One region of the Pontibacterium sp. genome, then DNA from elsewhere that is predicted to be linked to it. Evidence: predicted binding sites of a transcription regulator. Region 1 holds the regulator's gene; each other region holds the start of a gene.

What was found. The regulator sigma-54, encoded in region 1, starts transcription at its own class of promoters, with help from an activator protein. The targets are predictions, from matches to a motif close to TGGCACNNNNNTTGCTNT.
Positions count from the first base shown of each region.
Region 2: a site for sigma-54 is predicted at 5,929-5,946, ahead of ABYW01_RS08510 (hydrogenase small subunit). Genes of this name have one in related genera too.
Region 3: a site for sigma-54 is predicted at 4,520-4,537, ahead of ABYW01_RS07440 (TorF family putative porin). Genes of this name have one in related genera too.
Region 4: a site for sigma-54 is predicted at 2,846-2,863, ahead of ABYW01_RS02550 (P-II family nitrogen regulator). Genes of this name have one in related genera too.

Region 1 is NZ_JBFGYC010000011.1:14,470-22,070, forward strand. It holds gene ABYW01_RS01555 (calcium/sodium antiporter) at 1-306, shown strand, start outside; gene ABYW01_RS01560 (KpsF/GutQ family sugar-phosphate isomerase) at 327-1,301, shown strand; gene ABYW01_RS01565 (KdsC family phosphatase) at 1,341-1,883, shown strand; gene lptC (LPS export ABC transporter periplasmic protein LptC) at 1,883-2,449, shown strand; gene lptA (lipopolysaccharide transport periplasmic protein LptA) at 2,439-2,948, shown strand; gene lptB (LPS export ABC transporter ATP-binding protein) at 2,945-3,670, shown strand; gene ABYW01_RS01585 (RNA polymerase factor sigma-54) at 3,727-5,235, shown strand; gene hpf (ribosome hibernation-promoting factor, HPF/YfiA family) at 5,286-5,576, shown strand; gene ptsN (PTS IIA-like nitrogen regulatory protein PtsN) at 5,601-6,056, shown strand; gene rapZ (RNase adapter RapZ) at 6,089-6,949, shown strand; gene ABYW01_RS01605 (HPr family phosphocarrier protein) at 6,963-7,232, shown strand; gene mgtE (magnesium transporter) at 7,475-7,601, shown strand, end outside.
Region 2 is NZ_JBFGYC010000128.1:691-8,159, reverse strand. It holds gene ABYW01_RS08530 (hypothetical protein) at 466-1,455, shown strand; gene ABYW01_RS08525 (HigA family addiction module antitoxin) at 1,614-1,895, opposite strand; gene cybH (Ni/Fe-hydrogenase, b-type cytochrome subunit) at 2,108-2,860, opposite strand; gene ABYW01_RS08515 (nickel-dependent hydrogenase large subunit) at 2,921-4,726, opposite strand; gene ABYW01_RS08510 (hydrogenase small subunit) at 4,726-5,802, opposite strand; gene ABYW01_RS08505 (PA2778 family cysteine peptidase) at 6,128-7,123, opposite strand; gene ABYW01_RS08500 (DUF6627 family protein) at 7,120-7,469, opposite strand, start outside.
Region 3 is NZ_JBFGYC010000104.1:1,028-8,628, forward strand. It holds gene gatC (Asp-tRNA(Asn)/Glu-tRNA(Gln) amidotransferase subunit GatC) at 278-565, shown strand; gene gatA (Asp-tRNA(Asn)/Glu-tRNA(Gln) amidotransferase subunit GatA) at 632-2,083, shown strand; gene gatB (Asp-tRNA(Asn)/Glu-tRNA(Gln) amidotransferase subunit GatB) at 2,098-3,552, shown strand; gene ABYW01_RS07440 (TorF family putative porin) at 3,814-4,470, opposite strand; gene ABYW01_RS07445 (GNAT family N-acetyltransferase) at 4,911-5,348, shown strand; gene ABYW01_RS07450 (hypothetical protein) at 5,336-5,626, opposite strand; gene ABYW01_RS07455 (gamma-glutamylcyclotransferase family protein) at 5,872-6,267, shown strand; gene ABYW01_RS07460 (bacterioferritin-associated ferredoxin) at 6,355-6,564, opposite strand; gene bfr (bacterioferritin) at 6,760-7,230, shown strand; gene bfr (bacterioferritin) at 7,251-7,601, shown strand, end outside.
Region 4 is NZ_JBFGYC010000021.1:10,808-18,408, reverse strand. It holds partial or broken gene ABYW01_RS02565 (putative bifunctional diguanylate cyclase/phosphodiesterase) at 1-810, shown strand, start outside; gene ABYW01_RS02560 (YifB family Mg chelatase-like AAA ATPase) at 776-2,302, opposite strand; gene ABYW01_RS02555 (accessory factor UbiK family protein) at 2,384-2,644, opposite strand; gene ABYW01_RS02550 (P-II family nitrogen regulator) at 2,942-3,280, shown strand; gene ABYW01_RS02545 (ammonium transporter) at 3,313-4,569, shown strand; gene glnK (P-II family nitrogen regulator) at 4,759-5,097, shown strand; gene ABYW01_RS02535 (aspartate aminotransferase family protein) at 5,348-6,574, shown strand; gene ABYW01_RS02530 (hydrolase) at 6,577-7,601, shown strand, end outside.

The DNA.
Region 1 (7,601 bases):
CTGCCTGAATTGGCGGCGTCGGTTGCCAGTGCCCTTAAAGGACATCATGACCTGGCCATTGGCAACGTGGTCGGTTCCAATATATTCAACCTTGTAGCGGTTATGGCCGTTCCGGGGTTTATTGCACCGCTAGCGATCGATAGTATCGTTTTAATCAGGGATTACAGCGTTATGCTGGGTCTGACCGTTGCATTGATCGCTTTCGGTTTGATTCAGAAACCACCAAAGATCAATCGATATGAAGGCATCCTACTGACTGCGCTGTATGCAGGTTATCTGGTACTGCTATACAATATGACCGTTTAATTCCGGGCACCGAGAAAAAGATGACCAAAAAAGCTGACTTCCTGGCGTCTGCGCGCCGCACCATCCAGCTGGAAACCGAAGCTGTAAAAGACCTAGAAAATCATCTGGACGGTGACTTTCAACATGCCTGCGAATTGATGAGCCAATGCACCGGTCGCATCATTGTTACCGGCATGGGCAAGTCAGGCCATATCGGCCGTAAGATAGCGGCAACCCTTGCTAGCACAGGCACCCCTGCTTTTTTTGTACATCCGGGTGAAGCCAGCCATGGCGATTTGGGGATGTTCACATCTGAAGACGTGGTGCTGGCACTATCAAACTCTGGTGAGACGGCAGAAATCGTGACCATTTTGCCACTGATCAAGCGGATGAACGCTCCACTCATCAGCATGACCGCTAAACCGGACTCCAATCTCTCCCGAGCGGCGGATGCCAATTTACATATAGGCGTGGAAAAAGAGGCCTGTCCACTCAATCTGGCCCCTACGTCCAGCACGACCGCGCAACTGGTCATGGGTGATGCATTAGCGATTGCATTGCTGGAAACCAAAGGCTTTAGCAAAGAAGACTTTGCCTTTTCCCACCCTGGCGGCAGCCTTGGCAGGCAACTGTTGTTAAAGGTAGAAGACGTCATGCACAGTGGTGACGATGTACCTTGTGTAATAGAAGGCACATCGCTGCACAATGCACTTTTCGAAGTCACCGAGAAACGCCTGGGTATGACCGCAGTATTGAATAAAGCCGGCGTTGTTACCGGAGTCTTTACTGACGGAGACTTGCGTCGAGCACTAGACCACGAAGTCAATTTGAAGGGCACGCCTATTGAGCAGGTGATGACCGTTGACTGCACCACAATCCGAGCCGACATTCTGGCTGCAGAGTGCCTTCAAATTATGGAAAGCAAACAAATCAATGCGTTGCTGGTTGTCGATGACGAAAACAAACCTATTGGCGCGCTGAATATGCATGACCTGCTTAAAGCAGGCGTACTCTGATACAGCCCCGACAAACCAACAGAATTTGGAGCAGACCAGATGAACTGGTGCCAGGACCTAACTGACGAACAAGCCACGAAACTTCAGGATGTTAAACTGGCGGTATTCGACGTTGACGGTATTTTGACCAATGGACAGCTGTTATTCCTTCCAGATGGCCAGGAAGTGAAACAGTTTAATACCCTGGATGGGCTTGGCATTAAGCTTTTACAGAAAGCCGGTATTGAAACAGCCATCATTACAGGCCGACGCTCCTCTCAGGTTGAACTTCGCGCTCGCTCGCTGGGCATCACCTATCTGGAGCAAGGCCGCGAAGATAAACTGACCGCACTGAAAGAGCTATGGCAAAAAAGCGGACACAATGCAGAAACAACCGCGTATATCGGTGATGACCTGCCAGATCTTTCGGCTATTCGCGCGGTGACGTTTGGAGCCACCGTGCCCAACGGCCACCCTCTGGTTCAACAACATGCTGACTGGTGCACATTACGTCGCGGCGGCGAAGGAGCCGGTCGTGAATTCTGCGAAAAGATCCTTGCTGCCCAGGACAAACTTGAACAGGTATGGGAGCCATACCTCTAGTGTCTACCGCCCGCACTCGCCTGATTATTGCTGCGCTTCTGCTTGGCCCCGTACTGCTTTACTGGGGCTTAGGTATTGCACCTAGCGAAAGAAGCCGCCCCCCACAAGCGCTACAACAAGGCGAAGACTACTTTGCAACCGATACCCGCACACGGGTATTTGATGACCAAGGCATGCTCGAGCAAACATTCTCCACTCCTCGCCTGGATCACTATCCCGACCGGGCTGAGAGCGAGCTCACAACTCCTGAGATCATTCTTTACGGGACAGACGGCTCAGTAACGACGACAACGGCTAAACATGGCACCCTGCCGGATGACCGGATTAAAGCCTTGCTCAGTGGAGATGTTCGCGTTAAAGACAGTACCAGTTCCGGGGTTGTAACCCTGGTTCTGACCGAGACACTAACGCTTTACCCCGATACAAAGCTGGCTGAAACGGATGAACCAGTCACCATCCTTTCTGACAACGTTCGCTACGACGCTACCGGTATGACAGCCTCGTTCGAGAATAAAACACTTAAGTTGTTATCAAACGTACAGGGATTGCATGAGAATGAAGACTAAATTTCTGGCACTGATGGTTGCAACGCTGCTCAGCGCCACGGCCAACGCGCTACCGGAAGACCGAGAGAAGCCTATTCACGTCAGCGCTGACAGTGCGTCGATTGATGAACGGACCGGTCGAACCGTCTATGTTGGTGACGTAAAAATCACTCAGGGTACCCTGCTAATCGAAGCTGACCGGGTAGAAATGGAGCGAGGCAAAGAAGGCGTTGAGCTGGTTACCGCGTACGGCAATCAAGCCCACTTCCGCCAAAAGCCCGATACCGATAAGCCATATACCGACGCCTGGGGCGATACGATTATCTACAAAGTAGAGAAAGAACACCTCACACTTCAGAAAAACGCTAAAGTTATCAGCGACAAAGATACATTTACTGGTAGCCGCATACTCTACAACCTCAAAACTTCAGTTGTAGACGCGTATAGTGATGGCAAAGATGGCAGTAGCGGCCGGGTAGAGATGATCATCCAGCCCAAAAAAGATAAGGACGCTCAATGAGTAAGCTGCAAGCAACGCATCTTGCCAAAAGTTATAAAGGCCGCGAGGTCATCAAAGATGTATCCCTATCGATTAAAAGTGGTGAAATTGTTGGCCTGCTAGGGCCCAACGGCGCAGGCAAAACCACCTGTTTCTATATGATCGTTGGCTTGGTACGTGCTGATCGCGGACAGGTACTGATCGACGAAAAAGAGATCACTCGCCTGCCGATGCATGGACGTGCTCGCTGCGGTATCGGCTACCTGCCACAGGAAGCCTCGATCTTCCGCAAGATGAGTGTCCGGAACAATCTATTAGCCATTTTAGAAACACGACATGATCTGGACAAAAAGCAGCGCGAAACAAAAATGTTCGAGTTGCTCGAAGAGTTCCACATCACCCATATTATTGACAGCTTAGGCATGAGTTTATCCGGCGGCGAACGCCGACGCGTTGAAATCGCCCGAGCACTGGCCACCGAACCTTCGTTCATCCTGCTAGATGAACCGTTTGCGGGTGTCGACCCTATCTCTGTTAACGATATAAAAAGTACGATTAAGCATTTGCAAAGCAAGGGCATTGGCATCCTGATCACCGACCACAATGTTCGGGAAACGCTGGATATCTGTGAGAAAGCGTATATCGTGAGTGAAGGAACAATCCTCGCAAGTGGCGCTCCGGATGCTATTATGCAGAATAACGCTGTACGTGCAGCCTATCTGGGTGATACGTTTCAACTGTAAGTCATTATTCAAGCTGAACTTTTCTTTAACGCAGCACAGGTTTCTATCGAGTAGTTATGAAGCAAGCGCTACAACTCAAAATTGGCCAGCAACTCACCATGACGCCTCAGCTCCAGCAGGCGATCAGGTTGCTGCAGCTATCGACACTGGACCTGCAACAGGAGATTCAGGAAGCGCTTGAAAACAATCCGATGCTGGATGTTAATGAGGAAGGCGACACCGACACCCCGGCAAGTGAAGAAAAAAACACGCCGGACTCAGCCTCAGATACAACCCCGGATTCCGAAGTGACAGCTCACGCGGAACAGGAGCATACAGAAGAAGCTCAAGTTGCCGACGATAACTGGAATGATGAGATCCCCGCCGAACTCAGTACCGACAGCAGCTGGGATGACACCTTTCAGAGTTCAGCTCCAGGCAGTAGCCGAGACGACTCTGAAGGCACCTTCGAATCCAATGACACCGCAGAAGAAACGCTACAGGATCACCTCCACTGGCAACTGAACCTGACGCCTATGAGCGATCAGGATCGGTTAATTGCGACCAGTCTGATCGATGGTATCAACCCCGATGGCTACCTCACGGTTACACTTGAAGATATCCACGAACATCTGCGTCAACAGGATGGCATCGAGGAATTAGATCTGGATGAAGTCGAAGCAGTGCTGCGACGCATTCAACAATTTGATCCTCCTGGTGTATGCGCACGAGATCTCAGCGACTGCCTCGCAATTCAGTTGGAGCAACTCCCGGATGACACTGCGTGGAAAAAGCAGGCGCTGACAGTCGTCAGAAATTACCTGAAGTTACTTGGTAGCCACGATTACCGTCAACTGATGCGTAAAGCGAGGCTCAAAGAACCTCAGTTGCAGCAGGTCAGTCTGCTCATCCAGCAGCTGAATCCAAAACCCGGCGCATCAATTACCTCCAGTACCGCTGAATACGTGATACCGGATGTCATTGTCACTAAACAGCGCGGTATCTGGACGGTCAACCTTAACCCGGAAGTATCACCCCGCCTGAGAATCAATTCCGGCTATGCCGATCTGGTACGCAGGGCTGATAACAGCGCCGATAACAACTACCTGAAAAGCAACCTTCAGGAAGCGCGCTGGTTTATAAAGAGCTTGCAGAGCCGCAACGAAACCCTGATGAAAGTCGCAAACGAAATCGTTAAACGACAGGAAGGTTTTCTCGAGCACGGTGAGGAAGGGATGAAACCCATGGTACTGCATGACATCGCAGAAGCCGTTGAAATGCACGAATCAACCATCTCCCGTGTCACGACACAAAAGTACATGCACACCCCGAGAGGGATTTTTGAGCTGAAGTACTTCTTCTCCAGCCACGTAAACACCAACGATGGTGGAGCCGCCTCCTCTACGGCAATCCGAGCGCTGATTAAAAAACTGGTTGCCGCTGAAAATCCGGCAAAACCGTTAAGTGATAATAAGATCGCACAATTTCTGGACGAACAGGGATTTAAAGTAGCCCGACGTACAATTGCGAAATATCGGGAGGCAATGAGCATTCCGCCTTCTAATGAACGCAAGCGTCTGGTTTAATGGAAACGGAAACACAGGACGAATACAGTCACTGCCAATAGGAGAGACCTATGCAGATTAATATTACTGGCCATCATGTCGAACTGACTGAATCTATGAGTAATTATGTGCACTCCAAGTTTGAAAAACTGGGACGGCATTTTGACAATATCACCAACGTCCAGGTGACACTCAGCGTCGACAAAAAACGTCAGAAAGCAGAAGGTGATCTTCACCTTGCCGGCGGACAGATCTTTGCTGCTCACGAACATGATGATATGTACGCCTCTATCGACGGTCTTGTCGATAAACTGGACCGTCAGATCATTAAGCACAAAGAAAAACTCAAAAAACACAAATAAGTCATATCATTCTCAACACACCCTATGTTGATTCAAGAGCTACTGACGCCCTCGAGAACCCTATGCGGCTTCGAGGGCGGAAGCAAAAAACGTGTACTGGAAAAAACCAGTCAGCTAATCGCCGAGCAAAATCCCGGTCTGGAAGCTGATACTGTATTCTCAGGACTACTCGGCAGGGAGCGTCTAGGCAGCACCGGTATCGGTGATGGCGTGGCAATCCCCCACTGCCGGCTACAAGACTGTCAGAACGCCTTGGGCTACCTGATCACACTGGACTCACCGATTGATTTTGACTCAATTGATGGCAAGCCCGTAGATCTGATCTTCACCCTTGTCGTACCGGAAGAAGCCTGTGACGAACATCTTCAGACGCTGGCTTCAGCTGCAGAGCTGTTTAGTCAGGAGTCGGTACGCAGTGCCCTACGTAATACCAGTGATGATGCCGCTCTGTATACCGTCATTTCTGATCTGGGCAATTAACGAAATACCTCATCACACAGGCAGGAGGGGACATGAAGCTTGTTGTTATCAGCGGCCGATCAGGATCTGGTAAAAGTACAGCGCTTCAGGCGTTAGAAGATATCGGCTTCTACTGCATCGACAATCTTCCTGCGACCCTGCTGCCCTCACTGGTTGCTCAGATGACCAGTGATCCGCAGCATCCAGAGCACATTGCGATCAGTATTGATGCACGCAATTTGCTGAGCAATCTGGCGCAGCTTCCCACCATTCTCGAAGCACTGAAAAAAGATGAGCAGGAAGCACACTACGAAGTGCTTTACCTTGATGCATCAGAAGCAACTCTGCTAAAGCGCTACAGTTCTACACGCCGTAAACACCCTCTATCAGACGATAATCGCGGCCTGCTGGAATCGATTCAGCTCGAACAGCAGCTACTCGAACCCATCGCTAAAATGGCCGATTTGCGCATCGACACAACACGTCTGAACCTATACGACCTGCGTGATACGGTTAAAAGTCGCATTGCCGACCGCAGTGATCAGTCACTTGCAGTGCAGTTTGAATCGTTTGGCTTTAAACACGGTGTACCGTTGGATGCCGATATTGTTTACGATGTCCGCGTCCTGCCCAACCCATATTGGATTCCTGAATTGCGTCAATACTCGGGTCTGGACCAGCCTGTGATCAACTTTTTATCTGAATCAGATCAGGTGCAGGAGATGCAGGACCACATTACCGAGTATCTGGAATGCTGGTTACCACGCTTCGCCGCCAACAATCGCAGCTACATTACAGTGGCCATAGGCTGTACGGGGGGGCATCATCGATCAGTCTACCTGGCGACCCGTTTAGCTTCTCATTTTGAAAAACTTATGGATAATGTCCATGTCCGCCATCGGGAACTGAAGTGACAGACCTAACGACATGATCGAAAAGAAACTAGAAATCATCAACAAACTGGGCCTTCACGCCCGTGCAGCTGCGAAACTCACCGGCGTAACCGGCCGCTTCTCCAGCGATATAAAAATCGCCAAGGAAGGACGCCAGGTCGACGGCAAGAGCATCATGTCCGTTATGATGCTGGCAGCCAGCATCGGTACCGAGCTGATATTTTGCATCGAAGGTGATGACGAACAGGATGCGATGCAAGCCATCGAATCACTGGTCAACAATCGCTTCGACGAAGAAGAATAGGACGCCTCCAACAGCCCTCTCTCTTCATCTTCCCTCGATCCACAACCCATCCTCAGTGTCAGAGCAGCCAGCCCTTTCACTACATAAGATTGTTTCAATCCAGCGCGGCAATCAGGCTGGTTTAAACCTCTGCTTTTGCTACACTCCCCCGCACATGGGTTATTCCCCTCGTCACAATCCGCTATAATTGGGACAGATTGGAGCCTACCCTGTTTATCCTCCGGATTATGAGTTAACGCAGCATGAGTACATCAGCGCAGAGAACACAGTTTGAAAAGCTTGCAGATGCGCTGGATAGTGGCGAATTCCAACAGATTCGTTTTGTCCTCAATCATAGCCTGCGCCCGGCAGAAGTTGCCCGCCTGATTG
Region 2 (7,469 bases), on a different contig from region 1:
CGAGCAGTATAACGATATCTCGTTAAGCGAACTCGACGCGGTCTGACAGACCGCGTTTAACATCGACACCTGCTTATTCAAAAATCAAAATTGGATAGATAAGGGTCAGCAATAAAAATACTGAAAAAGTCGTACTGAATCTATCCATCAGCCCCCTGAAGACAGCACCTACAATGCCAAAAACCTCTTCTCAACGTTTCCACCTTGTACGTTGCCAGACGCCCATACTCTGCTGAACGACACTAGATCGACTCTCTTCCCGTGTTGAGGATTTCAGCACGCACCTCCCTGTTTTACATCAAAGTTAATCTTTATCTGCCGATACTTAAAGGAGGAACCCATCCGCAGTGTTCAAAGCAGTGGTGAGTATCACTATCGTTGATTGTATGATGATCCAATTCAGAGGGCGACTGAATCCCCTGGCTTCACGCGGGACCAATAAATAGTTTTCAAGGAGGAGATATTGTGAATATAACCGTCGACTCAAACTCTACGACATTCGGGCTTAACACTGTGGGAGGTTTGGTCTTCGCAACTCAAACTAGCGACAGAACGTCCTTTTTCTCCCCCTACGACGCATTGATAACATCCACCTGGATGTCGCTATCAAATAGCAGTCTTAAAACCTACTACACCCTGGAAGGTTCTTTTTCCTATACCGATTCCAACGCACTTACCGGAACGTCAGGGACTGTATCCAGTTTCCTATACCTTGAATATTTAGGCGCGGGAAAGGGATACGATCGAGTCTCTTTTACCGATGTCAGCATCGACTTGAACTCCTTATTGTTTTCATCTGAGTGGTCAGCCCTGCTTGCGGGTGACGACAATATTACGGGTGGCGATAATTCCGACACGCTATCGGGCTACTCGGGGAACGATATTTTCACCGGAGGCAATGGTAACGATGCTATAACAGGTGGCGATGGCAGTGACACGGCTGTTTTTTCAGGCATTCGTTCAAACTACAGGCTTACTGAACAAGATGGCGTAGTCACTGTTTCAGATCGTGTCGGGTCTGAGGGTACTGATACGCTAACCGGTATCGAAACCCTACAATTCTCCGATGTTGCAATGTCAGTCACTGACATAGGCATTACCAACAACCGCGTAGAAAATAACGTACTCTCAATTATTGTGAACCAAGGCGTGCTTGGTTCAGACCCAATATTATTAACGGGTCTGGCAGAAACAACCATCTATCGCGATGGAGAAATCTCTGCCCATACAATCAGTTATGGCGGAAATGACTTTGCTTACGAAAGTGTTGACGCTCTTCTAACTACGGTTTTACGGGATGGAGAATTTACGGATGAATTTCGCACTGAAATTGCCGACTATGCGCCTTCTGCATCGAATATTACCTACCAAGAAGCAGTCTCTTTAGTGGGTGTTGCCAATATAGATGGTGTACTGCTGAGCGTCGCCGGTGCTGACGGCAACTACGTCGGCTAACGTAGCTGAGAATAAAGTGCCCCTTGAGAGGATCAACAAGAGTGCGATAGCTTTTGTGGCGCACCGCTGTCTTGTTCCAGATGTCGCAAACATTACTGCCTGAACCTATCCGCTACGCCCATGTTTCAGCGGTTTTGCCCTGCGACCTACTACAATTATCAGGGCAGCCTGCTGGCGACATATAACTCCCACAACTGCTGCTTTTCCAGCCAGAACATTGGGGTTGTTTTAAAGCACTCAGCTAAACGCAAGGCCGTATCGGCGGTAATCGCTCGCTGACCATTAACGATCTCATTCACCCGGCGACGGGAGATCCCCAGTGTTCGCGCCAGTTCAGACTGGGAGATATGGAGCGGTTTCATGTAGCAACGCTCCAGAAAAGCGCCGGGATGTTCCGGTTTTCGGCTACAGAAGCGTCGCCGAAGTACGGTTGCTTGCACGGGATACCTCTTGGACTCGACTCTGAAAAAAACGGCCCGCCTCCGGCATAAGATACCTTCGGCAGGCCCAACTATTGAATGACAATCGTGACCTTCAGGAACGACAGGTTCCTGAAGGTATTTTGCCTGTAGTCACTGATCAGCAGGTGGATCTGATAAGTGACTACCAACGGTCTCCCAGAGCAATCGGAAGATGGTCAAATGCCGCCGGATCAGTCCGGGCGGTCATCTTTAAACATACGCCAGCCACCAATCATGGTGGAGATCAGGCTCTGACGGGACATGATGTCTTCACGCACCGCCACGTATACATGGATCATGATAAAGGTGATCAGGTACCACATACCCAGATGGTGCCAGGTATGAACGTCCTGACTCTGCCCCATCGCCGGGATCACCCAGCCGAAAACAACATCGGCCCAACTTCCTTGCCCCAGTCCTTCGCCATACAGCGCAAAACCGGTGATGATCATGAAGATCATGCCCAGCACAAAGAAGAAAAACATCGCCAGCTGCCCCAGCGGGTTATGGCCAATATATTTCTTAGGGGTTTTCTCCAGAAACAGATACCAACGCACCTCATGGATCGCTTCACGCCACCATTTACGGGTTGCCAGCTTAGGGAAAAACAGTTCACGTGCGTGACTGTTCCCCACCAACGCCCAGTAGATGCGGCCTATGAATGCGATCGCGACGATGTAGCCCGCCGTAAAGTGCGCAAAGCGGATATATCCCATCAGGTAGTTATCGATCGCTTCACCCGGCATAGTCGGTAACGGTGATCCGATAAAATAACCGCTGACACACAGCACCAGTACAGAGAACACGGTCACCCAGTGCCATAAACGCACCGGGGCTTCGTATACGTACACCGCGGTCTGTTTGCGGGTGATCGGTTTTTCCTGCTCTTCACGAGTTGCATCTTCTCCGGTGAGCAGGTCGTCTTCTTTTACTGACATAGTCATCTTTCTAACCTCCCAGAACAGCGCGCAGAACCAGACTCAACCGACCCTACGCGCAGCACATTACCGGATTTTCACCTTAGTCAGCTCCTGGCCGTCTTCGGACATCACGTGTGTAGAACACGCCAGACAAGGGTCAAAGCTGTGCAACGTACGCAGAATTTCCACCGGCTCATCCGGTCGCTCCATCGGCGTATTCAGCAACGCGGCTTCAAAGGCGCCGATATTGCCCTGCGCATCACGCGGCGATCCGTTCCAGGTGGTGGGCACAATCGCCTGATAGTTTTCGATCTTGCCGTCTTTGATCTTGATCCAGTGACCCAGCGCGCCACGGGGGGCTTCGTTGATCCCTACACCCAGCGCCTCTTTTGGCCAGGTGCTTGGATCCCACTTCTCCACATTGGCAGTCGAACTGTCACCGTTCTTGATGTTGTTCACCAACTGATGCCAGTCATCGAGCATGGTGTCACAGCACAGTTCACACTCCAGCGCGCGTGCCAGCGTGCGACCTAACGTGGACGGCAGGAACTGTTTCAGTCCCAAATCCAGACCGGTGGCCTGATTAAAGCCTGACAGGGAGCGATCCACCTGCTCCTGCACATATTCCTGACCGGATACGTAACCGATGATGTAACGAGACAGTGGCCCCACTTCCATCGCATGACCGCGCCAGCGTGGTGCTTTAATCCAGCTGTACTTCGCAGATTCATCCAGCTCTTTGATGTTGGTTTTTGTGCCGACGGTATTGGGGCCCAGCTCGAACTTCGGCTCGGTTTCCCCATCCCATGGATGCAGGCCTTTTTCGCCGTTGGCGTAGCTGTACCACGAATGATCAACAAACTCCTGAATCTGTTCAGGGTCGCGCACATCCACCGGATGCACTTCGTTCCAGTTGCCGCCGATGATTGCACCAGCCGGCAGCAGATCCGTGGATTTGTCGTACGGCACCTGAGAATAAGTGCCGTACGAAAGCACGTTCTCAGCGGCCAGACCGCCACCATAGAGCCAGTCTTTGTAGATACTGGCCACCGCCATCACATCCGGCAGGTAAACGTTTTTGGTGAACTCCTGTGCTTCTCGGATACGCTCCAGTACAAAGTTCAGACTGGTCATATTCACCGGCGCACCGGACGCACCCGTTCCATCGATGTTGATCGCACAGGCGACACCGCCCACCATGTAGTTCGGATGCGGGTTTTTACCACCAAAGATGGTGTGAATCTTGACAATGTCACGCTGCAGATCCAGCGCTTCCAGATAGTGGGAAACAGCCATCAAGTCCGCTTCCGGCGGCAGTTTATACGCAGGGTTATCCCAGTAACCGTTGGCAAACAGGCCCAATTGGCCGGTTTCGACAAACTTCTTCAGGCGCGTCTGCACATCTTTGAAGTAACCCGGGCTGGATTTCGCATGCTTCGGCGACACCATTTGCTGCAGTTCAGAGGTTGCCACCGGATCGGCTTTTAGCGCGTTGACCGGGTTCACCCAGTCCAGAGCGTGCAGGTGATAGAAATGGACGATGTGATCGTGAATCTGCAGGGTTTTGTCCATCATATGACGGATCAGGTGGGCGTTGAGCGGTACCTGAATACCCAGCGCATCTTCCACCGCGCGCACTGAGGTCAGTGCATGGGTTCCGGTACAGACACCACAGATACGTTCAACAAACGCCCAGGCGTCACGAGGATCACGACCTTTCAGGATCACTTCCAAACCACGCCACATGGTGCCGGTGGAGACGGCGTTTCGGATGATGTTGTTCTCATCCACGTTTACTTCGCAACGCATGTGACCTTCGATACGGGTCACGGGATCAACAACAATACGACGACCGCTGTTATCCAGATTTTTTGTATTCAGTTCGGTCATTATTCCTGATCTCCTTTGTGCTGCGCGCGTTTCACTGCACTCACGGCAGCATGGGCCGCGATGGCCGCACCCACACCACCGGCGACGGCGGTACCTATCTGATCGGCATTTTTCTCAATGCCGAACTGCGGAATATTGGTCAGGCGATCATAGAAGGAGCCTTTGTCCCAAAAACCATCTTCGGAGCAACCGATACACCCGTGGCCCGCCTGAATCGGGAAGGAGGTGCCTTCGTTCCAGCGGACGGTTGAACACGCGTTATAGGTGGTCGGCCCCTTACAGCCCACTTTGTAGAGGCAGTACCCTTTGCGGGCGCCTTCATCGTCCCACTGCTCAACAAACTGCCCCGCATCAAAGTGCGGACGGCGGTAACATTTATCGTGGATTCGCTGACTGTAGAACATTTTCGGACGCCCCTGACGGTCCAGCTCTGGCAGCCTGCCAAAGGTCAGCATGTAGGTGATCACCCCGGTCATCACTTCCGCAATCGGCGGGCAACCGGGCACTTTGATAATCGGTTTATCGGTAATCACTTTGTGAATCGGTACCGCCTGTGTTGGGTTCGGACGTGCGGCCTGCACACAACCCCAGGATGCACAGGAACCCCACGCGATAACGGCTGCCGCATCTTTCGCGGCGTGCTTCAATTGATCGAGAAACGGTTTACCACCCACGATACAGAACATGCCGTCTTCGTTGAGCGGTGGATTACCTTCTACGGCCAGAATGTACTTACCTTTGTACTTCTGAATAGTCTCTTCCAGAATGGCCTCGGCCTGATGACCGGCAGATGCCATCAGCGTGTCGTCGTAGTCCAGTGAGATCATCGACAGCACCACGTCTTTAACCAGTGGATGTGCAGAACGGATAAAGGACTCGGAACAACAGGTACATTCAAGACCATGCAACCAGATCACCGGCGTACGTTCTTTGGTCTCCATCGCATGCGCGATCTGCGGCGCAAACGTTGGCCCCAGACCCAGAGCAGCGGCGGTCAGGCTACAGTATTTGAGGAAGCTACGACGGGTGATTCCCTGTCGTCGCATGACTTCGTAGAAGGTTTCGATTTGGGACATTCGGCTCTCTCCGGCAGTGGTACCGCTGAAGAAGCACTGCTCGTTTTGACCCACTCACCCCAGATGCAAAAGGTGCGGCAGCAAACAGTGTTCAGCTTTTTTGTTTTTTATTGGTTAGCTATAGCTTCAGCAAAGAGTGGGCCAAGTTTAAAAACCACTAGGAATCAACGATCAGGAGGGGAACAACAAAAACAATGGATAACTGACTTACCAGCCTGACCGAACAAACGGCAAGTCAGTTAGCAGCGACGAAGGTCGGAAGATGGAGTTCACACCCCGTCCATGGGGTCTCCATATAGATAGATCGAGCCGAGAATGTCTCAACTTATAGAGGGCAATGCACCACATCACACAATAGCGCTGTCTTGACGTTATGTTGGTGCAACTCGTAGAGACTGTCGATTAAGAGGGGGTCATTCGGTTTAATCCGCACCGCACAGTGAATCGCAGCGCGAGACGCTTCGCCACACTCGACAGAGCTCAACGCATAGGCGTAGTTATTCCACAGTTGTTCGTTGTCAGGATGATGCTGCAGTGCTTCACGGTACGTTGAGACAGAACCCTGATACTGCTGTTGACTGTACAACGCATTACCCAGCGCCAACCATATCAGCGCATTATCCGGCCAGCGCTCTATTGCATGCTGGTAGGCGCTGACAGCGATCTCTGGATGCAGCTTTTCTACATCATGTACAACACGCACGTATTGATCAGCATCTGCGCTCACAGGGATACGTTCAGGTGGTGCGGCCACCATTGCCCAACGCTTAGCCCGTGCCCAGGTTTTATCAAAGGTGTAGATCGGTACCACACGCCGCCGCTCTTCACCTGAACGCAGCGTGACGGTTTCCCGCTCCAGGTCATAGCCAACCACTACCGCGTAATGCCACTGCGGCAGCCAATCAAACCCCAGATTCTGCATCACCAGCACCGGTTGGTTGTTGGCCACTTCGGCAAAGAGCACATCCACGCGCCCTGTTAACTCATAAGGTAACCGTTGAAAACGGCGTGTTGTCGCGACGAGATCCACCTGCAAACTTCCTTTTCGCTCGGGTAGATAGACATAAGGTGTGAGTTCGTCAGGCACAGTATCAACACCGGTCGCACTTAGAATCGTCGCCAGTGCAGCGGGACCACAATGATATTGGGTCTGTGGAAAGAACGGTGTGTCTTCCAGCTCGATAGCGGTAGGCAGTTGATGCAGGCTGCTGGCCTGCTCACGCCAGACACTTTTGCTGCTGCACCCCGTCAGAAACAGGCTTCCTACAATCAGCCATATATTGAGTTTATGCACATTCAGGAGTGCAGATATCCTGATCATCGGATCGGTTTAACAAAGGTGAATATGTCGGTCGCACCCAAGGCATCCGTGATGATGAATACGATAAAGAACAGGGCGGCCAAGCCCACAATCCCTTCACCCGCCGGTAACTCATCCAGCTTCGCATTAAGCATCGCCACCTCGGCATCACTCATGCTACGGACCCGTTCCGCCGCCATCGACGCATCCAATCCATAGACTGTTAATTGTTGTTGCAACTCATCCTTTTGCAGCAAGGAGATCAAGCGTGCCCGCTCAGCATCACCCTGCTGCGCTTGTATCGCTTGGTCGGTCGTGATCATTGCCGCCTGAGCGACGGGCAACTGTATAAGGCCCAGCATCATGA
Region 3 (7,601 bases), on a different contig from region 1:
CAAGATTGAAAGCGCGTCTGAAGCACTCAAAACCAAATGAGTTGGCCTATTTTGGCCATTTAGGTGCCCCTGTAAAAAAACTGTCGCCGTTCCACCGACAAAGTCGGAAATAAGCGACACCCAAATCAAACGTAAAAAACCTCAAGAGCCACCCCGGCATCCAAGACACGGACGGCTCAAACCGTCCGCCTAGCCTTCATGTAAAACCGCTGATGTGGTAACGTTATCTGCTAATCTCTTTTCGTCAAAACGACTTCCAACCCAGCGAGAAGCAACTATGGCTCTAGACCGCTCTGATGTGGAAAAAATTGCCCATCTGGCACGCCTGCAAATTGATGAGCAGGATATCCCGGAATACACCCAAAATCTGTCTAACATTCTGGATCTGGTCGACCAGATGCAGGCCGTAGACACCAGTAATGTTGAGCCTATGGCGAACGCGCTGGATGCCGTTCAGCGCTTGCGCAAAGACGCGGTAACCGAAGAGAACAATCGCGATAATCTCCAATCGGTTGCCCCTGCCGTGGAAAACGGTCTATTCCAGGTTCCTAAAGTTATTGAGTGATCTCCACTCTATTAATGACGAACCACTTCTTGCACCTTATCGGAATATCGAAGGACTCAAATTCTCATGTTTGACAAAACGCTAGCCGAACTGGCCCAGGGGCTGGAAAACGGCGATTTCAGCAGTGTCGAGCTGACGCAAGCCTACCTTGACCGCATCGAAGCGGAAGATGGCAAATACAACAGCTACATCACAGTGACCGGCGAGCTGGCACTTGAACAGGCCAATGCCGCCGATGCCACACGCGCAGCCGGTAATGCAGGTGCTTTCACCGGTCTGCCCATTGCTCACAAAGATATTTTCTGCACCGAGGGTGTGCGCACCAGCTGTGCATCTAAAATGCTGGACAACTTTATCTCGCCGTACAACGCTACTGTTGTGAATAAGTTCAACGCGGCAGGCGCCGTCATGCTTGGCAAAACCAATATGGACGAGTTCGCGATGGGCTCTTCCAACGAGTCCAGCTTCTACGGACCTGCGCGTAACCCTTGGAATACAGACTGTGTACCCGGCGGCTCATCCGGTGGCTCCGCAGCAGCGGTAGCCGCATTACTCGCTCCGGCAGCGACAGGCACCGATACTGGCGGCTCCATCCGCCAACCTGCTGCATTGTGCGGCATTACTGGCCTGAAACCGACCTACGGTCGCGTATCCCGTTTCGGCATGATCGCATTTGCTTCTTCTCTGGATCAGGGTGGCCCGATGACCCGCACCGCAGAAGATGCAGCAATGATGCTGAACGTCATGGCAGGGTTTGATCCAAACGACTCCACCTGCATGCAGAAAGACGTACCGGATTACACCGCAGACCTGAGCAAGCCCCTGGCTGGCTTGAAAATTGGCCTGCCAAAAGAGTTCTTCCCGGATGACCTCAGCCCTGCGATTGCACAGCAGGTTCAAGCCGCAATCAAAGAATATGAAGCGCTGGGCGCAACCGTTAAAGAGGTCAGCCTGCCTAATACCGGGCTGGCGATTCCGGCGTACTACATCATCGCGCCATCAGAAGCCTCATCTAACCTGTCCCGCTTCGACGGTGTACGTTACGGCTACCGCTGTGAAAGCCCGGTTGATCTGGAAGATCTGTACAAGCGCTCTCGTGGCGAAGGCTTTGGCCCGGAAGTTAAACGCCGCATCATGGTGGGCGCTTACGCATTGTCCGAAGGCTTCTACGATGCCTATTACAAAAAAGCACAGCAGATTCGCCGCCTGATCAAGCAAGATTACGTGAATGCGCTGAATGAAGTTGATGTCATCATGGGGCCAACCACACCTCACCCTGCATTTAAGCTGGGCGAGAAAACCTCCGATCCGGTCGCAATGTACATGGAAGATATCTTCACCATCTCCCTGAACCTTGCAGGTATGCCTGGCATCTCTATCCCTTGTGGTCAGACCGAAGGTCTGCCTGTGGGCCTGCAGATCATCGGCAACTATTTTGCAGAACAGAAACTGCTGAACGTCGCCCATCAGTTCCAACAGGCAACTGACTGGCACAAGCAAGCACCACAAGGCATCTGAGAGGTTAACGTATAATGGAATGGGAAGCGGTAATCGGGCTGGAAATCCATGCCCAGCTCGCCACAAAATCCAAAATCTTTTCCGGTGCCAGCACTGCATTTGGTGCCGAACCTAATACCCAGGCATGCGCCGTTGATCTGGCGCTGCCAGGCACCCTGCCGGTATTTAACGAAGAAGCGCTGCGCATGGCGGTGAAGTTCGGCTTGGCGATTGATGCCGAGATCGGTCGCACATCGGTATTTGACCGCAAGAACTACTTCTACCCGGATCTGCCAAAAGGCTACCAGACCAGCCAGTTATTCCACCCAATCGTTGGCATTGGCCATATCGATATAACACTGGAAGACGGCACCAGCAAACGCATCGGCGTGACCCGCGCGCATCTGGAAGAAGATGCAGGCAAATCGCTGCATGATGAATTCCCCGGCATGACCGGTATCGACCTTAACCGGGCAGGCACACCGCTGCTGGAGATCGTATCCGAACCGGATATGCGTACTGCGGAAGAAGCGGTCGCATACGTACGCAAGATCCACGCGCTGGTGACCAGTCTGGGCATTTGCGACGGCAACATGGCAGAAGGATCATTTCGATGTGACTGCAACGTTTCCGTACGCCCTAAAGGTCAGGAAGAGTTTGGCACTCGCACCGAAACCAAAAACATCAACTCCTTCCGCTTTATCGAAAAAGCGATTGTCGGAGAGATCGAGCGTCAGATCGATTTGATTGAAGATGGCGGGCGCGTGATACAGGCAACCCGCCTGTACGATGCCAACAAAAACGAAACGCGTTCTATGCGCTCCAAAGAGGAAGCAAACGACTACCGTTACTTCCCCTGCCCGGACCTGCTGCCTATCGTTATCGACGAAGATTACATCGACGCCGTACGCGACAGCCTGCCCGAGCTTCCGGACGCACGCAAAGCACGCTTCATCGAGGAATATAAGCTGAGCGACTACGATGCGATGGTCCTGTCAGGTGACCACAATCTCGCCACTTATTTCGAAATCGTCGCAAAAGCCGCCAACGATGCAAAAATGGCTGCAAACTGGGTCATGGGCGAACTGTCCAAGCACCTGAACCAAAACGACACCACCATTGCTAACAGCCCGGTTTCTGCCGAACAACTTGGCGGATTGGTTGAGCGCATCAAGGACAACACCATCTCCGGCAAGATTGCCAAGCAAGTGTTTGAAGTGATGTGGGCGGAAGGCGGAAGCGCTGACGAAATCATCGAAGCCAAAGGCCTGAAGCAGGTAACCGATACCGGTGCAATTGAATCGATTGTCGACGAGGTTATCTCTAAAGCGGATAAACAGGTAGCGCAATACAAAGCAGCCGAACCCGACAAGCGCGGTAAAATGCTAGGCTTCTTTATGGGACAAGTTATGAAAGCAACAGGTGGCAAAGCCAACCCTGGCGCAGTCAACGGCATTCTTAAGAAGAAACTAGACGCATTGTGCGACTAAGCCCCGACCATTGACGCAATAAAAAAAACCGCAGCAAACGCTGCGGTTTTTTATGCCCATTCCATTAGGCTTTCTATATCTGATGTATGGCTATTGTTTGCCCATGCCACATTAGTGAAACTCAGCCCGCATAACGACATTAAGAGCCCCACACTGCCCCAAACACCTGACTGAAGCCTTTACTTCTGTAGCAATAACCAACCGTCAGATATAAAAATACCCCACCCAAGAGTGAGACCAATCACTGACTAGTAGGACAGCCTACAAATCAAAGCTCTTGCCAATGGTCAGCGTGACAGTATTGCTGCTGCTCACCCAATTATTCGCAGCCGAGGCGTCCTCGTCCGGAAAGATCGCTGCCACACCAAAGTCCAGCCCTTCATACGTCAGACCGTAACCTACTTCAACGTAATCCCCGTCAACTTCGTCACCGTAAACAGCGTATGTAAGGTAACCACCTGCATACTCACCTGTTAACGACGTAAAGCTGTAATCAACATCAGGCCCCGCAGTATCATCTTTAAAAGTACCTATGTTATGGCTCACACTAACCGGGCCATACGACAGGGACAGATTTAGCTCTTCATAGGAGCCATCAATAAAAGACTCTTCGGTATAGAAGTAACCTGTAACACCAACACCGTATCCGATACCTTCGACTTCACCTTCATAACCTGCGTAAAGATCATATTCCAGCCCATTGGACACGTCCGCAGCCCAAGTACCGATGTAAAAGCCTGACTGATCGTAATCAAGGCCCGCCATCATAGAAGCACCGTTGCCTGCTCCGGTCTGATCCAAACCGCGGAACCAGTAATCACTCATCGCACCGATATTAGCGGACAAGCCTGCTGAAGCTGTTACCGAGGCCGTCATCAAACCGGCAGCTACAAGTGCTTTTGCAAATGGTTTCATCATTGATATATCCCCCTTCGGACTTCAAATATTCTGATGATCTACCACCTATCCAGCACACCCCATGCCATCACAATAAATAATCTTAAAAAAACAATAGGTTACATACAGAATAACTCCTTTCTTACACCGATAGCGCCCTATGACAAAACTAAGACAGCCATATTGCAGTGCAAAAAAGGCAGCGCGAGCACTATCCGTGTGCAATAGATGACACTTTCATGAACCATCCCATCCTGACCAAAGTTGGAGGTGTGGATTAAACTACTATAGCCAAACCCATAGCGTTAAAATAAGCCACCCATCAACCACATAAGATCTATACCCCCTCTCAGGGAATAGCCTTAACACCAAAACACAACTTTGCTCCAACATCACAGAGAAAGCCCCTGCAGCCAATCGGGGCAAAAGCATTTATCAATCGATGACTAAGGATTAAAACGTTGCCACCCCTGAGTACTCAGCCGTATGTTTCAGCAGCAACAGAAGAAGAACTCTACCTACTGAATCGCTTTTATAAGCGCAACGGACACAAAGGCAAAGCAGATAGCAGGGACAAGGCTTATTGGTTAAAAACAGATGACAAGACAATCGCGGCTGTGCGCTTTACCCCCACCGCAGAAGGCACGCTTTTACGAGGCCTTTGGGTAGCTCAAGAACTTCGAGGACAAGGCTTAGGGGGCATACTGCTACAAGCATGCAGCAGTTACTGGAAGCAACAAGCCTGCTATTGCTTTCCCTATCAACATCTGCAGGAATTTTACGCCAAAGCTGGCTTCGCACCGGCAGACGAATCCACACCACCCCAATATCAGAAACAACTGATACGTTATCAACAACGGGGCGAAGACCTGATTCTGATGCAGTATCAACTGCCCTGAGACTGGCGGATATAAAACCGGGCTTTCTCAACATTATCAACACACTGCTGATAGTTTTCGACCTGCTCTACCACTTTCGCAGCCCCAAGCAAGCTTGCAGCCTTGCCCCATGCAACAGAGCCACTAAATCCCTGACTGCGCGCAAAGCTCAACTCATCGTAAGCAATTTCGATCCCCTGCCGACAAGCCAGATCTAACCGGCCTTGCTGCTGTCCGGCGCAACCTGCCAGCAACATCGTCAACAACACTCCAGATACACCAACCATTTTAAGAGGCATCTTTCACTCCTGCGCTCACCTTAAAGCTATCCAATATACTCTCAGTCTAATGCACACCTCTTAGATATATAAAGGGATATGCTATTCAGACCCACGGCTCTATTCAGGCAGCACAAGCAAGAACAAGTTCCCAAACCTTCAGCCACGAAATCGGACCGGTCGAAAAAACATAGATTATCCCGACTCACTTCTTACGCACTTAGCGGTATGATGGGCTCAACCAATATAAAAACACCCAAAACCTAATGCAGAATTCTCTCTTTTGCTATGGCACCTTGATGGTGCCGAAAATCATCAACCGAGTTACGCAACGCGTTGTCCAGCCCGGTACTCCTGCGGAGCTTCAAGACTTCGGCTGCTTCAAGGTCAGACAACAGACCTTTCCCGGGATTCGTCCGGCAAACGGGAAAACCACCTATGGCATGCTTTATCAGGAACTGACCTCGGCAGATATAGAGCATCTAGACAGATATGAAGGCTACCTTTATAGGCGGGAAAGGGTCAGGGTCTCAACCTCAACAAACGATCACACCGCTTGGTGTTATCTGATAAAACCCGAATACTATCCTGAGCTGCTTTCTGATATGTGGGACTATCAGCACTTTCTGAACGTCGACTTGGCAAACTTTAATCGCCGCTAGCACACAAAAAAGCCTGAACAGTTTCCCATTCAGGCTTATCTATCATTCTTATCAATCAACAAAATACAGAGAAACGCTGCAATCAGATCAGGCACTGACCGCCAGCTGCATCGGATCGTTATCGTATCCTGCTTTCATCTGTGTACTCTGTATCAAACCTTCTGCACAACTTGTGCAGCGGCCACAACATGTACCAACATTTAGCGTTTCACCCAACCCTTCCACGGTAGAAACACCTTCATCAATTGCTTTCATAATATCGCGGTCAGTGACAGCGTTGCAGATACAGACGTACATAATCAAGCCTCTGGTTAAGAGATGACCAGATACTACACCTTAATGAGAACAGTTTGCAATATCAATTGCATTAATTTTTTTCATACAGGACAATCTGCTCTGCAACAGATTTTCCACATTCCTGATAGAGAAACGACTGATCTATACTGTCCGCTACCCTGTCCGGAAAACACAATAAACCGCGGAGTGCTATCTATGAAAGGTGATCCAAAAGTACTTAGGCACCTCAACCAGGTACTGAGAAACGAGCTAACCGCCATCAACCAGTATTTCTTACATGCCCGCATGTGCAAAAACTGGGGCTTTGAAGAGCTGAACGAACACGAATATAAAGCATCAATCAAAGCAATGAAGTTAGCGGACGATGTTATCGAACGCATCTTGTTCCTTGAAGGCCTGCCCAACCTGCAGGATCTGGGAAAATTGATTCTGGGCGAAGATGTCGAAGAGATCTTTAAAGGGGACTACCAGCTAGATACAGAAGCACGTAAGGAGCTGGTCGCAGCTATCGCCGAAGCAGAAGCACTGCAGGACTACATCAGCCGCGAGTTGCTGGAAAAGCTTCTGGAAGTTAAAGAAGAACGCATCGACTGGCTGGAAACTCAGCTCAGCCTGATCAGTAATATCGGCCTGCCAAACTATCTCCAGTCCACACTGGATGACTGATTGCACAAAGGAGCAGACACATGAAAGGCAATACCAAGATTATCGACATCTTGAATAAACTACTCACCAACGAGATGTCCGCAGCAGACCAGTACTTCATCCATTCTCGCATGTACGAAGACTGGGGGTTCAAAAAACTCCACGAACGCATCTCGCACGAACAGGAAGAAGAGCTGGAGCACGCATCGGCGCTGATCGAGCGCATTTTGTTTTTGGAAGGCACACCCGATGTTGCCTCCCGCGACCCCCTGCGTGTAGGCAAAGATGTTCCTGAAATGCTAACCAATGACCTACAAGTCGAATATGAAGTAGGTCAGGCACTGAAAGACGCCATTGCCGTTTGCGAACAGGAAAAAGACTACCAAACTCGC
Region 4 (7,601 bases), on a different contig from region 1:
ACGTATCAGGTCTACGACCCGTCGTTGGATAACAAACAGTGCAGCGAAAGCGAATTGGAACCTGAGCTGGCATTTGCCTTGCGGGCCAATCAATTTGAGCTGTTTTTCCAGCCACAAATTGATCTGGAAAGCGGCAAGATCGCCGGTGCAGAAACCTTGATCCGCTGGCGCCACCCGAAACGGGGCCTGATTATGCCAGCGGAATTTATCGGTCTCTGCGAACGCAACGGCATGATCATCCCGATTGGCTACTGGGCCATCCACCAAGCCGGGATAAAGCTCAAGGAGTTGCAGCTACAGGGTTACGACAACTGCCGTATTGGTGTGAATCTCTCGTTCCGCCAGTTTCAGGACAGTAATCTGTCACAGACTATCCATCGCATTATCAGCCAGAATCAGATCAACAGCGCATTTTTAGAGTTTGAACTGACTGAGTCCGCCCTGATCAGCGATGAACAACATGTCAGTTACTGTCTGCAGGAACTGTCTAATCTGAGCATCGACTTTGCACTGGATGATTTCGGCACCGGCTATTCATCCTTCGCCCTGTTACAGAAGCTTCCGATCAGTACCCTGAAAATTGACCGCTCCTTTATCCGCAATGTGGCAGACAACCCGAACGATGCCGAAATCGTGCGTGCGATTATTAACCTTGCCCACAGTCTGGATAAGAAAGTAGTCGCAGAAGGGGTCGAAACCCCTGAACAGCTCGATTTCCTGATCCAGCACGGCTGCGATCAGGTACAAGGCTATCTGTACAGCCCTCCCGTGCCGTTTAAAGACTTCGTGCAGATGCTGGAACAGGCGTAAGTCCACGGCGGTAACTCAGGGCTTCCAGCAGGTGGGAGGTTCCCACTTGCTCCAGCCCGGCCAGATCCGCGACGGTTCTGGCGACCCTCAAGATGCGATGAAAGGCCCGCGCCGACAGCTGCATTTTCTCCAGTGCATTCACCAGCATCAGTTTGTCGTCTTCGCTGATTGCGCACTGTCGTTCCAGCTCAGGACCTTCCAGCTGCTGGTTACAGCATCCCTGACGTTGAATCTGGCGTTCACGGGCAGCCACCACCCGTTCCCGCACCTGAGCGCTGGTTTCATTGGTGCCCGTATGTTCCAGCATCTCCTGCTTGGAGATGGCGCTCACCCAAAGCTGCATATCGATACGATCAAGCAACGGACCCGATATTTTCTCCTGATAACGGCGCACCATATCCGGGCTGCAACGGCACCGCTCGGTGCCGTCGTTGTAATACCCACAAGGACAGGGGTTCATGGCCGCGATCAACTGAAAGCGGGCAGGAAAACTACACTGGCGCGCGGCGCGGGAGATCAGGATCTCGCCTGACTCCATCGGTTCGCGCAGCACTTCCAACACCTTGCGATTAAATTCGGGTAACTCATCTAAGAACAGGACACCCTGATGGGCCAGTGAGATCTCACCCGGACGGGGACTGCTGCCCCCTCCCACCAGTGCCACCGCCGATGCGGTATGATGGGGCGCTCTGAAGGGACGCCGTCCGCTGATAACATCCCCGCTGATACCGGACACCGAATACACCGCCGCCACATCTAACCGCTCACCCTCCTGCATCAAGGGCAACAATCCGGGTAAACGGTTCGCCAACATGCTTTTCCCGCTACCTGGCGGACCTGCCAAAATCAGATTGTGCTGCCCAGCCGCTGCAATCTCTAACAACCGCTTCGCTTTACTCTGTCCTTTAACATCTTGCAGATCAGGGTATTTCGGCGCAGCCAGTGCCTGACTATTTTCTGCACAATATCGGGGCACCAGCTCGCTGCCCAACAAATGTGAGACTAGCTGCAGGAGATGCTCAATGGGATAGATGGCCAGACTGCGTACGATACCCGCTTCTTCGCGGTTATCCTGCGCCAGAATCAGGCTATGACCTTTCTCCGCACAACGCATCGCCGCAGGCAGTACTCCGCGCACCGGGCGTACCTGCCCGGACAATGCCAGCTCGCCAAGGAACTCCCGCTGCTCTAACGCTTCCATCGGAACCTGCTGGCTGGCCGCCAGAATGCCAATAGCAATCGCCAGATCATACCGGCCACCCTCTTTAGGCAAGTCCGCAGGGGCGAGATTGATGGTGATGCGGCGTTGGGGGAACTTAAAACCGGAGTTGATCAGTGCGCTGCGCACGCGTTCTTTGCTTTCTTTCACCGCAGTCTCGGGCAGGCCGACGATTGAAAGTGCGGGCAGACCACCGGACAGGTGGACTTCAACAGTAACTTCAGGGGCTTCAACACCCACCTGTGCACGGGTGTGGACGATTGCGAGTGACATAACATCCTTCCTTGGATCGGGAAATACAGCAAGCTGGCCGCGACAGGTTCCGTTGCCGCCTACCAGCTCGTCAGAAATAGATCAGGCGTCGCGCTCTGTCAGTTTCTGCTCCAGTTCTGCTAACGTTTTCTCAAGCTGTTCAACCTTTTCGCGCGTACGCATCAACACAGCTTTCTGAGCATCAAACTCATCACGGGTCACCAGATCCAGTCGGTTAAAGGTGCCTTGCAGGATCGCACTCACCTGCTCTTTCATCATCTCTTCACCGGGCAGTTGCGCCTGTCCAGACATCAGTTGCGCAAACTGGTCACTCAGACCATCAATCAGTTTCTGGTTAATCATGTTGTGCCTCAACATTATGCATTTTTCAGACCCCGACTATAGCAGGTTCACGCGCACTATTGGGGCGCGCCTCAAAATGGTGCACGCACCCGAATTGTGCACTGCCAGACTACAGACTCGTGCGCCATAAGTGCGCCTCAATCATTCACCCACTCACGCAAAACAGAGTAACCACATGTTTTAAAACAACTTTTAAAAACATGGCACGACCCTCGCTATACACAGATCAAACCAATTGATTCATTTGCGCTGTGACATGCACTCACAGTAACAACAGAGTATCGGGGGATAACACAAATGAAACTGGTATCTGCGGTTATCAAGCCGTTCAAACTGGATGACATCCGGGAAGCACTATCTGAAATCGGTATTAACGGTATCACCGTCAGTGAAGTTAAAGGTTTTGGCCGTCAGAAAGGTCACACCGAACTGTACCGTGGCGCCGAGTATGTCGTGGATTTTCTGCCAAAAGTCCGTGTTGATGCAGCCGTCAACGATGAGCTGGTTGATCGGGTTGTAGAAGCGATCAGCACCGCTGCACAAACCGGAAAAATCGGCGATGGCAAAATTTTTGTTATGCCGCTGGAACAGGCTATTCGAATCCGTACCGGTGAAACCGGTAACGACGCCCTATAAACCCTATTTGAGATTTTCTGGAGACCTTACCAATGGAAGAACTTCTGAATTCAACAGCGGGTGATGTAACCCAGCTTAAATATGCACTGGATACGTTTTATTTTCTGGTGTGTGGTGCACTGGTCATGTGGATGGCGGCAGGTTTCGCCATGCTGGAAGCCGGTCTGGTTCGTGCTAAGAACACCACTGAAATTCTGACCAAAAACATCGCTCTGTACGCGATCTCCTGCACCATGTACCTGGTGTCCGGTTACGCAATTATGTACGGCGGTGAATATTTGCTGAGCGGCATCACGGGTGACGGTTTCACCGGTGCTGAAGAGCCAGCAACCTACGCTCCATCGGCTGACTTCTTCTTCCAGGTGGTATTCGTTGCAACGGCGATGTCTATCGTATCCGGCGCAGTGGCTGAACGTATGAAGCTGTGGGCATTCCTGGCGTTCGCAGTTGTGATGACCGGTGTGATCTACCCACTGGAAGGCTCATGGACCTGGGGCGGCAACGACGTATTCGGTATGTACAACCTTGGCGATCTGGGCTTCTCTGACTTCGCAGGTTCCGGCATCGTACACATGGCAGGTGCTGCTGCAGCGCTGGCGGGTGTGCTGGTACTGGGTGCGCGTAAAGGCAAATATGCTAAAAACGGTGCGGTTAACGCGATTCCGGGTGCAAACCTGCCACTGGCAACACTGGGTACATTCGTACTGTGGTTGGGTTGGTTCGGCTTCAACGGCGGTTCCGTACTGGCGACCTCCGATGTAGAAAACTCTAACTCTGTCGCTGTGGTATTCATGAACACCAACGCAGCTGCTGCAGGTGGTGTCGTTGCAGCCCTGATCGTAGCACGCTTGCTGTTCGGTAAAGCGGACCTGACCATGACACTGAACGGTGCACTGGCGGGTCTGGTTGCGATCACCGCGGAGCCTTCTACGCCAACGGCACTGCAGGCAACATTGTTTGGTGCTATCGGTGGTACGCTGGTTGTCTTCAGCATTCTGGCACTGGATAAAGCGAAGATTGATGACCCTGTAGGTGCGATCTCCGTACACGGTGTAGTGGGTCTGCTGGGTCTGCTGCTGGTACCGGTTACCAACGGTGACGTTACCTTCTCCGGTCAGATCATTGGTGCACTGACTATCTTCGGTTGGGTATTCGTAGCAAGCCTGGTCGTATGGCTGGCAATCAAAGCTGTGATGGGTGTCCGCGTATCCGAAGAGGAAGAGTACGAAGGTGTCGACCTGTCCGAGTGTGGTATGGAAGCGTATCCAGAATTCACTTCTGCGAAATAATCCATTTGCCTCAAATAGTTAAGGGTGCTTCGGCACCCTTTTTCCGTTTTCGTAAAACCCACAGGGTCAATTTATAAACAGCCCTGAGAAAAGTTCGCGAAATCTGGGTATACTAGGTCAAAATCTACTTTTGAGTATAAATATGTCTCGTGCCCGCAGGGGCGACAAGAAGACAAATAGGAGAACGTTATGAAGCTGGTCAGCGCGGTTATTAAACCGTTCAAACTGGATGACGTCCGTGAAGCCCTGTCCGAAATCGGTATCCAGGGTGTCACTGTTACTGAAGTCAAGGGTTTCGGTCGTCAGAAAGGTCATACCGAACTGTATCGCGGCGCAGAGTACGTTGTAGATTTCCTTCCAAAAGTAAAAATCGAAGTCGCTGTCGACGACGATATGGTTGATCAGGTGATCGAAGCGATCTCCTCTACTGCAAACACTGGCAAAATCGGTGATGGTAAAATCTTCGTTATGCCACTGGAACAGGTTATCCGTATCCGTACTGGCGAAAGCGGTCCTGACGCGCTGTAAGCGTTCACACTGCTCACGAATTAGAAAAGCACCTCAAGGGGTGCTTTTTTATTGTCTGCACCCCACAATCTTTCACCCTTTTCTTTGCTTTCTCCCTGCATAAAAATTCCAGCCAATCTGAAAGATTTCAGAAGTTAACGTCAGATAACCGCAGCTTATCCGCTATTAATCACTTTTTGACCCGTTAACAACTTCCTTTCTGAAACTGTGTCTAAACTGAAAGGTATCGCTCCAACACAGGAGGTGCCGGATGGCTCATGAACTCAACCGCCACACGTTCGACGCAGTGATGGTGCCCAATTATGCACCGGGGGCTGTGATTCCCGTGCGTGGTGAAGGCTCTCATATTTGGGACCAGGACGGCCGCAGCTACATCGATTTTGCCGGTGGGATTGCGGTTAATTCGCTGGGGCACTGCCACCCTGAGCTGGTGAAGGTGCTGACCGACCAGGCCAATAAACTCTGGCACCTGAGTAATGTCTGGACCAATGAACCGGCACTTAAGTTGGCACAGCAGCTCTGCCAGATGACGTTTGCCGACAAGGTCTACTTTGCCAATTCAGGCGCGGAAGCCAACGAAGCCGCCCTCAAATTGGCGCGCCGTTACTCGGTAGACAAATACAGTGCCGACAAACACCAGATCATCGCCTTTGATAACGCCTTTCACGGACGCACCTTCTTTACGGTTAGCGTAGGCGGCCAACCGAAGTACAGCGAGGGTTTTGGTCCGGTACCGGAGGGCATCAGCCACCTGCCATTTAACGACATCCAGGCACTGGAGAAAGCGATCTCACACCATACATGTGCGGTGATTATGGAACCCATACAGGGAGAAGCCGGTATTCTACCTGCCGACCCTGATTTCATCCGCCGTGCCCGCGAGTTATGCAACCAGTACAATGCCCTACTGATTTTCGATGAGATTCAGACCGGTGTGGGCCGCACGGGTGAGCTATATGCCTACATGCGCACCGGTGTGAAACCCGACATCCTGACAACAGCCAAGGCACTGGGCGGTGGTTTCCCGATTGGTGCGATGCTATGCACTGACGAAGTCGCTCAAGCCATGGCGGTGGGTACGCATGGCAGTACTTACGGCGGCAATCCATTGGGCTGTCGCGTTGCGTCTCGGGTGCTGGAACTGGTCAATGACCGCGACCTGCTCGACGGTGTGCGAGAACGTCATCTGATGTTTATGGATGGGCTGGATGAGCTTAACGACAGATATCATCTGTTCAGCGATATTCGCGGACAGGGATTGCTGATTGGTTGCCAGCTGTGTGATCAATGGCAGGGGCAAGCCCGTAACCTGCTGGTTCAAGCTCAGGACGCGGGAGTCATGGTGCTGATCGCCGGTCCCGATGTGTTGCGGCTTGCACCATCCCTGATTATTCCTCCTGACGATATCCACACCGGACTCGAACGTCTGGGTCAGGCTATGGTGCAGTTTCTGCACACGCGTACAGAGGAGGCCTGACCATGTACCTGCGCATGCACGAGAGCGATCAGCCCGCACTACACTGGCTCAGTCAGCACCGCGCATGGATGGAAGACAGACTACTGGAACTGGTCAGTATCAACAGTGGCAGCCATAACCCCGTTGGGGTCAATCGCGTGGGCGAATACTATGCCGCACTGTTTGCCGAACGGCTGGAAGCCGCCGTGGATAAGTACACGCTCGACCCCTGGCAACGGGTCAGTATGCAGGGCCATATCATCGAACAGGAACTGGGGGGCTTGTGGCGGATTCGAAAACGTCCCGATGCCCCCATCCGCATTCTGCTCACCGGTCACCTGGATACGGTGTTCGGCAAAGATTCAGCCTTCCAGAGCGCGCACTATCAGGACAACAACACGCTAAACGCGCCTGGTGCAGCGGATATGAAAGGCGGCATACTGGTGATGCTTAGTGCGCTGGAAGCCCTTGAGCAACATCCCGATCATCACAACATTGGCTGGACCGTACTGCTGAATCCAGATGAAGAGATCGGCTCCCCCGGCTCATCCGGCTGGTTTGCCCGTGAAGCCCCACGCCACCATCTGGGGCTGGTATTTGAACCTGCCCTGCCCGATGGAAACTTAGCGGGTGAACGCAAAGGCAGCGGTAACTTTACCCTGAGTATCAACGGACGCAGTGCCCATGCAGGACGCAACCCACAGGAAGGCCGCAACGCGATCAGTGCTGCTGCATGGGCGATCAGTCAACTGGAACAACTGAATGGTGCACGCGAAGGTTTAACCCTTAACACCGGCATTATCGAGGGCGGGACAACGACCAATCAGGTGCCGGATACCTGCGTGGTGAAGTTTAATATCCGTATCCAGCGCCCGGACGATGCCGACTGGTGCCTGACTCAGCTTGAAAACATTCAGCTATCCATCAACCAGCGGGAAGGCTTCAGTGCCAGCCTGCACGGCAGCTTTGGCCGCATGCCAAAAGTCATGGACGATGCTCACCAATCCCTTTATGGCCTGTTAAAAAACTGTGCCGGCCTGCTGGATCT